One region of the Vibrio sp. QJM3NY_35 genome, then DNA from elsewhere that is predicted to be linked to it. Evidence: riboswitches for the same ligand, from Rfam matches in the RefSeq annotation. Region 1 holds a riboswitch; the other holds the start of a gene.
The links. A riboswitch is a leader RNA that binds a small molecule or an ion and turns the genes downstream of it on or off. The one in region 1 is predicted to bind thiamine pyrophosphate.
Positions count from the first base shown of each region.

Region 2: linked by a shared signal. The riboswitch ahead of thiD (bifunctional hydroxymethylpyrimidine kinase/phosphomethylpyrimidine kinase) and the one ahead of thiB (thiamine ABC transporter substrate binding subunit) in region 1 are both predicted to bind thiamine pyrophosphate.

Region 1 is NZ_CM173507.1:3,010,944-3,015,369, reverse strand. Features, by position in the region: gene mpl (UDP-N-acetylmuramate:L-alanyl-gamma-D-glutamyl-meso-diaminopimelate ligase) at 59-1,417, shown strand; gene AC3CH3_RS13615 (flavin prenyltransferase UbiX) at 1,456-2,079, shown strand; TPP riboswitch at 2,123-2,242, shown strand; gene thiB (thiamine ABC transporter substrate binding subunit) at 2,296-3,288, shown strand; gene thiP (thiamine/thiamine pyrophosphate ABC transporter permease ThiP) at 3,372-4,426, shown strand, end outside.
Region 2 is NZ_CM173508.1:1,327,945-1,332,370, reverse strand. Features, by position in the region: gene AC3CH3_RS21285 (ABC transporter permease) at 1-552, opposite strand, end outside; gene AC3CH3_RS21280 (ABC transporter ATP-binding protein) at 545-1,303, opposite strand; gene thiD (bifunctional hydroxymethylpyrimidine kinase/phosphomethylpyrimidine kinase) at 1,293-2,186, opposite strand; TPP riboswitch at 2,283-2,394, opposite strand; gene AC3CH3_RS21270 (DUF4382 domain-containing protein) at 2,536-3,564, opposite strand; gene AC3CH3_RS21265 (DUF2999 family protein) at 3,987-4,238, opposite strand; gene AC3CH3_RS21260 (ElyC/SanA/YdcF family protein) at 4,369-4,426, opposite strand, start outside.

The sequences.
Region 1 (4,426 bases):
GAGTGCAAGCCGTTTTAATTAGGCATCGTTTATTTAGCCAAGCGTTTGGAAGTAATTTATGCATATTCATATCTTAGGAATTTGTGGCACCTTCATGGGGGGTGCTGCGGTATTGGCTCGTCAATTAGGTCACAAGGTTACGGGTAGCGACGCGAATGTTTACCCACCAATGAGCACCTTGTTGGAATCACAAGGGATTGAAATTATTGAAGGGTTCGACCCTAGCCAATTAGAGCCAAGGCCGGATCTCGTGGTTATCGGTAACGCAATGAGCCGCGGTAATCCGTGTGTTGAGTATGTGTTGGATAACAACCTTAGATACACCTCTGGTCCTCAGTGGTTGCAAGAGTTCCTGCTGCATGACCGTTGGGTGTTAGCGGTATCTGGAACGCACGGTAAGACCACGACATCAAGCATGTTGGCTTGGATCTTGGAAGATTGTGGCTATGCACCGGGCTTCTTAGTTGGCGGTGTGTTGGGTAACTTTGGTATCTCTGCGCGCCTTGGTGAAAGTATGTTCTTCGTGGTAGAAGCCGACGAATACGATAGTGCTTTTTTCGATAAACGATCTAAGTTCGTTCATTACCACCCAAGAACCTTAGTGATGAATAACCTAGAGTTCGATCATGCGGACATCTTTGACGATCTTGAAGCGATTAAGCGACAATTCCATCATTTGGTGCGTACTGTGCCAAGCAATGGTCGCATTTTCTCACCTAAGCAGGATATCGCTATTCAAGATGTTTTAGCTCGCGGTTGCTGGAGCGAAACTGAATCGAGTGGCGAGCAAGGCGATTGGGATGCCAAAAAACTGGTCAAAGATGGCTCTCAATTTGAGGTTTACTTCCAAAATGAATGTGTTGGAACCGTAGACTGGGATTTGGTTGGTGATCATAACGTAAGTAATGCCTTGATGGCGATTGCGGCGGCAAGACATGTCGGTGTGACACCCGACTTAGGATGTGAATCACTGGCGACTTTCATTAATACCAAGCGTCGCTTAGAGTTTAAAGGCGAGGTGGTAGGTGTTTCTGTTTATGACGATTTTGCTCATCACCCAACGGCGATTGAACTTACTCTGGGCGGATTACGTAATAAGGTCGACACTAAGAAAATCATTGCCGTTTTAGAACCTCGTTCTGCCACCATGAAACGTGGTGTGCACAAAGAAACCCTGGCTGATTCGTTGAAGCAGGCGGATTCTACCTACTTATTCCAACCGGATAACATTGATTGGTCAGTTCAAGATGTTGCCGATGCGTGCCATCAACCTGCACACGTGAGTGATGACATGGATGCATTCGTTGCTAAAATTGTCTCAGAGGCACAAGCGGGCGACCAAATCTTGGTAATGAGTAATGGTGGCTTTGGTGGCATTCACCAAAAATTGTTGGATGGATTGGCACTCAAAGGCTAACGGCATCCACGACCTTATAATTTGAAGTAATTGAGAACATGACAAAACACGATAAAGCGATAACTCTTGCTTTCACTGGCGCATCCGGTGCGCCTTATGGCCTGCGTTTACTTGAATGCCTTTTGGCAGCCGATTATCAGGTCTACTTGCTGATTTCATCGGCAGCGCGAGTGGTATTGGCGACCGAGCATGAACTTAAGTTACCTGCTGGGCCAGATGCGGCGAAACAAGCTTTAGTTAAACACCTTGGCTGCGACCCTCAAAAGCTGGTGGTGTGTGGCAAAGATGATTGGTTCTCGCCGGTTGCCTCTGGTTCAGCAGCGCCGAAGCAGATGGTCGTTTGCCCATGTTCCGCGGGAAGCTTGGCTTCGATTGCTCATGGTCTATCGGATAACCTGATTGAGCGAGCAGCCGATGTGGTCATGAAAGAGCGAGGCCAGCTGTTGTTAGTGGTTCGTGAGACGCCATTTTCGACGCTTCATCTCGAAAACATGCACAAGCTTTCGACCATGGGTGTGACGATCATGCCTGCAGCCCCGGGTTTTTATCATCAACCTAAGTCAATTGAAGATTTGGTCGACTTTATGGTGGCGCGTATCCTTGATCACTTAGGTATAGAACAAGGTTTAGTGCCACGTTGGGGCTACGATCAACGTAATTGATCCAAACTTGATAGCTTATTGTTAAAAATCAAATTACAATCCTGAACACTCATCGGGGAGCAAACCATTCAAATAATGAATGCGAGCTGAGATCAAGCTGATGCTTGGGACCCGTAAACCTGAACCAGATAATGCTGGCGTAGGAATTGAGTTAGGAACAACCTCAACCGTTCTCCTCCCTCAAACCTGTGCCGCTCAGACCATGGAGAGCGTCCAGTGAAATTCATATTAACTACCCTTGCTGTTACTACAGCTATTTCTTTTTCTGCCTTTGCTGCAGACAACACTTTGACTGTATACACCTATGACTCTTTTGCTGCGGATTGGGGCCCTCGTCCTGCCGTTAAAAAAGCATTCGAAGAGAAGTGTGGTTGTGATGTGAATTTTGTCGCTCTAGAAGATGGCGTCTCTATCCTGAACCGTTTACGTCTTGAAGGCGAAAACAGCAAAGCCGATATCTTGCTAGGTCTCGACAACAACCTGATGGCTGAAGCGAAAGCGACGGGCTTATTGGCTGAGCATAATGTTGATACTTCATCAGTAACGCTTCCTAATGGTTGGAACGACAGCACTTTTGTTCCCTATGACTTTGGTTACTTTGCTTTTGTTTACAACAAAGAGAAGTTAGCAAACCCACCGAAGAGCCTTAAAGAGTTGGTTGAGCAGCGTGATGATCTTAAGGTTATCTACCAAGACCCACGTACATCAACACCTGGCCAAGGCATGATGCTTTGGATGAAGTCGGTATACGGTGATGAAGCAACTACAGCATGGAAGAAGCTTGCCCAGAAAACAGTGACTGTAACCAAAGGTTGGTCTGAAGCTTACTCTATGTTCCTAGAAGGCGAGTCAGATTTAGTCTTGTCTTACACAACGTCTCCGGCTTACCACATTATTGCTGAGAGCGATTCTAAGTATGCAGCAGCAAGCTTCGAAGAAGGGCATTACACTCAAGTGGAAGTGGCCGCTAAAGTTAAAGGCAGTAAGAACGAGAAACTTGCTGATGAGTTTATGGCGTTTATCCTAAGTGATGAATTCCAATCGGCGATGCCAACAGGTAACTGGATGTACCCAGTGACGGATGTTGAGTTACCAAAAGGGTTTGAGCAACTTACGGTTCCTCAGAAAGCGCTGAGCTTTAGCTCAGAAGAGATCGCCGAGAAGCGTAAGCCTTGGATTCGTGAATGGCAGAGTGCACTTACTTTCTAACTTACTTTAAAGAAATAGGCTTTCTGTATTTAAAAGTTCGTTCGATATACTTTGAGTGAACTGTTTACGGTAAAAATCAATTTATGATAAAGAAAACACCTAAGGTAGGTATCTGGGTTGCGATACTCATTACCGCCTTCGTGGTTTCAGCAGTTGGGGCATTGCTTAGCAATGCCCCTTCTCTTGATATCAGCCAAGTATGGTCCGATCCCTACTATTGGCATGTAACGAAATTCAGTTTTTATCAGGCGACACTCTCAACGGTGCTGAGTGTTGGCTTTGCTATACCTATTGCTCATGCGCTGTGTCGTAGACAATTTTTTGGACGCGCTTTATTGTTAAGGCTGTTCGCGTCGACCTTAGTCCTGCCGGTGTTAGTCGGTGTATTTGGCTTACTTGCGATCTATGGCAATAGTGGTTGGTTAGCTAAATTTTTGGCGAACTTCGATATTGAACTGCCATTCTCCATATACGGATTGAATGGTATTTTGCTGGCACACGTTTTCTTTAACTTGCCTTATGCCAGTCGCTTACTTTTACAAGCCTTAGATACCGTGCCTGCCGAGCAACATAAGCTGTGTGCTCATTTGGGTATGAGTCATTGGAACAAATTCAGGTGGGTCGAATGGCCGCGATTGAGACAACAACTGCCTCATGTATGTGGCTTAGTCTTCATGTTGTGCTTTACTAGCTTTGCTACCGTGATGGCGCTAGGTGGAGGTCCGAAATCGACCACTATCGAACTCGCTATTTATCAAGCGATTAAATTCGACTTTGACCTTCAAGCTGGTGCCTTGCTCGCGATATGGCAAATGCTGCTGTGTGGTGTGCTAGCTGTGAGTATTCAACGGCTATCTAAACCTATTTCAGTGACGGCCAGTCAGCTGTCGGAAGAGAAATATTTGGTTAAGGACAGCTGGTGGTCAAAAGCTTGGGATAGCTTCTGGATCATCATAGTCTCAATGCTGGTATTGCCGCCATTAGCTATGGTTATCGTCAGTGGAATTAACTCGCAGGCATTAACCGTACTCAGCAGCGAGCCATTTTGGGCGGCGTTAATGACCTCGGTTAAAGTCGCGTCATTAGCAAGTGTTATCGCAGTTGGTATTGGTATCTCCATACTGCTGACTAGCCGAGC
Region 2 (4,426 bases), on a different replicon from region 1:
CAATTGCCATTTCGATGCACCCATGGTCTTGGCAAGATCAAGGTAACCTGTCGGTGTATTTCGCAGACCGTCGTAACAACAAGTGGTCACGGGGAAGAAGATAATGATCGCCGCCATGACGACCTTTGACGCGATGCCATAACCCAGCCACAACATCAATACTGGCGCAATCGCAAACACAGGGATCGCTTGGCTAGCAATTAAGATAGGCAACAACCAGCGTTTCAGCGGTTCGAACATCAACATCTGTAGGGCGAAAAACAGCCCCATGGATAAACCGAGCAATAGACCAAGTAAGATCTCCTGCGCAGTCACCCAAGTGTGCTTGAGTAACACATCGTAGCGTTCAATCAGCTTAAGAAAGACTTCTGCGGGAGCTGGCAGAATGAAGCTTGGCATCTCGAAGATAACCACCACCATTTGCCACAAACCAAGAATCACAGCACTACTGATGACCAAACGCATAACGGGATTCATCTGACGAGGATGTGCTGTGCTAACCTGCGCGTTGGTTGAACGAGCCACAGCTTCACTTCGCGTTAGATCATTCATAGTCACGCTCCAACTGATCTAAGATCGCTTGTTGTAACTCAGCGCATTCACCATCTAACACTCGTGGTGTCGCCGTGTTAGGCACAGACAAAGACTGAGCATTCGCAGGTGTGCCTTGCAACACATACAAGTTGTCCGCCAAACGCACCGCTTCTTGTGGATCATGGGTGATCAACACAACGGTTTTATCTCTTAACAGTTCACACGCTAAGCTCTGTAACTTGTGTCTTGTTACCGCATCCAGCGCAGAGAAAGGTTCGTCCATCAACACCACTGGTTTGTCTTGCATTAAGGTGCGAGCCAAAGCAACACGCTGACGCATACCGCCAGACAATTGATCTGGCATAGTAGACGCGTGACTAGCCAAACCAACCGCAGCGAGCAACTCGAGTGCTTGATTGGTTTGCTGTGCTTTATCAGAAGCTGGATTTTGAAAGCGATGACTTAGGCAAACATTGTCGATAACCGACAACCATGGCAGTAACAAGTCTTGCTGTGCCATGTATGCGATGCGATCCGTTAAAGGCAATTCATCAGACGTTGCCAATGTGCCCTGCCACTCCACCTTGTCGTCCAACAAGCCTGCCAGATAACGCAATACCGTGGTTTTCCCGCAGCCACTTCGACCCAACAATACCGTCCACTTACCTGCGTTTAAGCTAAGCGACAACCTAGACAAGGTCGCGTGCTCACTGTCGTTATAACGCAAGGAGGCATTGCTGAGTTGAACACCAACCGTATTAACGGACATTACCGTGTCCAACGAAGAAGTGATTTACAGGCCCATGACCTTGGCCGACTTGTAACTCATCAGCGTGAGCAATCGCGCGAGAAATGTATTGTTTTCCTAGGTCAACAGCGTCTGAGAGCGTGTTGCCTTGCGCTAAGAAAGAAGCAATCGCAGAAGAGAGCGTACAACCCGTGCCATGAGTGTTTTTGGTAGGAAAACGTTTAGCGCTAATCAGAGCAGATGCGGTTGGTAGAATCAGTAAGTCGTTACTGTTCTCATCCTTCTCTAAGTGGCCGCCTTTGAGAAGAACGGCTTTCGCGCCCAGTGCGCGTAAGTCTTCAATCATGCCCTGCATTTCGGCTTCGCTTTCAGGGACAGCTTTGCCTGTTAACGCCGCGCCTTCTGGCAAGTTAGGGGTAATGATGTCTGCCAGCGGAATCAGTTCCTGCTTTAGCGTCGTAATAGCAGAGTTTTCTAAGAGAAGGTCACCACTTGTCGCGACCATCACAGGGTCAATCACTAAGTGTTTAGGTTGGTACTGCTTAATTTTGTCTGCAACGACTTTGATGATTTGCGAATCAGCCAACATGCCGACTTTTACTGCCACGATATTGAGATCAGTAAACACTGCATCTAACTGACTAGCGACATGGTCGAGTGGAATAGGAAAAATGGCGGAAACGCCTTGCGTGTTCTGGGAAGTGATAGCGGTAATTACCGAACAAGCGAAACTACCGGTCGCAGACATAGCTTTAATATCAGCTTGGATACCTGCACCGCCGCCACTGTCTGAGCCTGCGATCGTCAATACAATCGGAGTGTTCGTTCGAATCGAACCATCAGCAGAGTGCTGTGAAACTGAGGCTTTGGGCGTTAAATCTTTTGAAATAGAACTGTGTGTCATTGTCGCTCCTACTATCTTACAAGACGTAGGAGAACGAACACCGATCGAAGGAGAAGTCGCATTAGACTCATGAAAGTTTTCATGGGTGCAGACGTAGATCGAGTGCTTATAGTTCCCTACGCCAGTGTTAACTGAATCAGGTTCAACGGGTCTCGATTAACGATCTCAGCAAACACCAAATAAGGTATATGCCCCCCGACTATTGATAGCGATAGTAACAGCACTCTCACAACTGAGATACTGATTTTATTCAATTATAAGATTTACCCTAGAATTATCACTAGCAGATTCAAAAACGGCCCCAAAATTGGAGGCCGTATTTATTAGCATGGTAAATCAAATCAGCAATCTAAAATGACACTTGGCTGTCTTGACCAACGGTTACTTGCACGCCATTTTGAGCTTCATATATTTCAAAACCATCAGCAACCGGATCAGCATTGTCTTCATCACTGTCGTGTTGCGCAGTACAGGTATAACCTAATGAGTAAGTACCTGGGTCGATGAAACCAAGGGAAAACTCATAGTTGGTCTGTGCTTGATTCATTGTCACTGAAGCTGAAGTAATCGGTTTTTTCTCCGCTGTACCACCAATTGGTGCCATGTCAGCTTTGTCGACATTACCTTCATACAAGTACACCGACTGAACATAAGTATTATCATTTGTAGGGTTACAAGCTTCAAAAGTGGTACTCGAAACAGTACCTTCAATGTTTCCTGTCTCAACCGTATTAATAAGGCTTACAGACGTTCTTTGAATGGTGTAATCAGGGAAAGTCGAACTGTTCTTTAGGCCGCGTCGTAGATCGAACTCGACAACAAAATCATTACTTTGTTGGTTCACATTAAATGAGTTATTAAAGTAAAGTACGCCAGCGTTGTCTTCTTTACCCACACCTTGCGGGCACGCGCCTTCGCCTTTCACCGTTAACTTTTGTTCCACATTATTATCATCTACGACATAAGATGGATGTTTCGGGTGATCGCCATCATGAGCAAACACACACAACTTATAACTACCTACTGGAACTACCTCATTTTCAATCAAAGGGAGCGCATCGCTGCCTTGGTAATCCAACAAATTCACACTTAATGGAATCGGATCCTCACCATCTGGCAATGGATCGCCATTTTCATCAACGTAGTCGCCGTTTTCGTCCGTTTTATACACATCATATATCAGTGGCGAACCTCCCCCTTGAGGAAGTAAAGCGACCTTACTGAATGTCACGGTGACGTCTTTAACATCATCAATGGGCGCATCACTCACGCTTAAGGTAATGGGTGTCGTACTGCTTGATGATCCTGAGTCTCCGCCACAACCAACAAGCCCTGCCAACACAAGGCTCGCTAAAGCCGTTTCCTTTAAATATTTCATAACTCATTTCCTATAAAATCACTGCTCAATAAAGGGCTTATTCGAGTGCCCTCTTATTCTTTTTCTTGTTGTGACCCATAAATAAACAGCGCTATTGTTTGATGTTTATATCCCTACTATTCAGGGCGTTCCTCATCCAAAAAAACTGTTCATCAAGGTGCACATATCAAGTCGCACATAGGTTAATTAAGTCTAGTAAGTAAATTGTCAGTAGCAACACATATTTGGCAAAGGTGCTGTCAATTGTGTTGAAATAGTCGTTGAGTAAAAAATGGGAGGCAGGGATTGAAAGCAACTTGATCAAAGTGAATAATCGCCACCAAGATCAAAAAAGGCCGTTAAGACAGCCTGTTGCTGAACTTAAACGACCTTTTCATTGAATTTTGATTAAGCTAAGACGATATCAGCTCATTCAAACTCACTTATTTTTGAAGTTGCTCTTTAGCGGCTTCAACCTTAGAAAAATCTAGGCCAAGCTCTTCAACTGCTTCTTTGATTAGCGCAGGGTTTTGCATTACCTGACCCATCAGCATTTGAAGCTTATCTTGTGGTAAACCAAGTTGGCTGATTGTCGCCATTGCTGCAAGAGGGTTCTCGGTCAACGTCTTGAATATCTCGCTGATCTGCTCGTCGCTAATATTGTTCTCTTTCAACATTGCTAAAATCGGGTTCATTTTTTTGCCTTTGAAACACTAAATTAAGTAGGAGCACAGCATACCATCTAGCTGTGCTCGATTGTACTAGCAAGTGAAGCTTTGGTTTAACACGAACTGTGCTTTTCCCAAACGCAAATAATGCTTGGGCTTAGCGAGACTCTAATGGGTAAGAGCGGTAGCTCCACATACCATACGTTCTCAGTGCG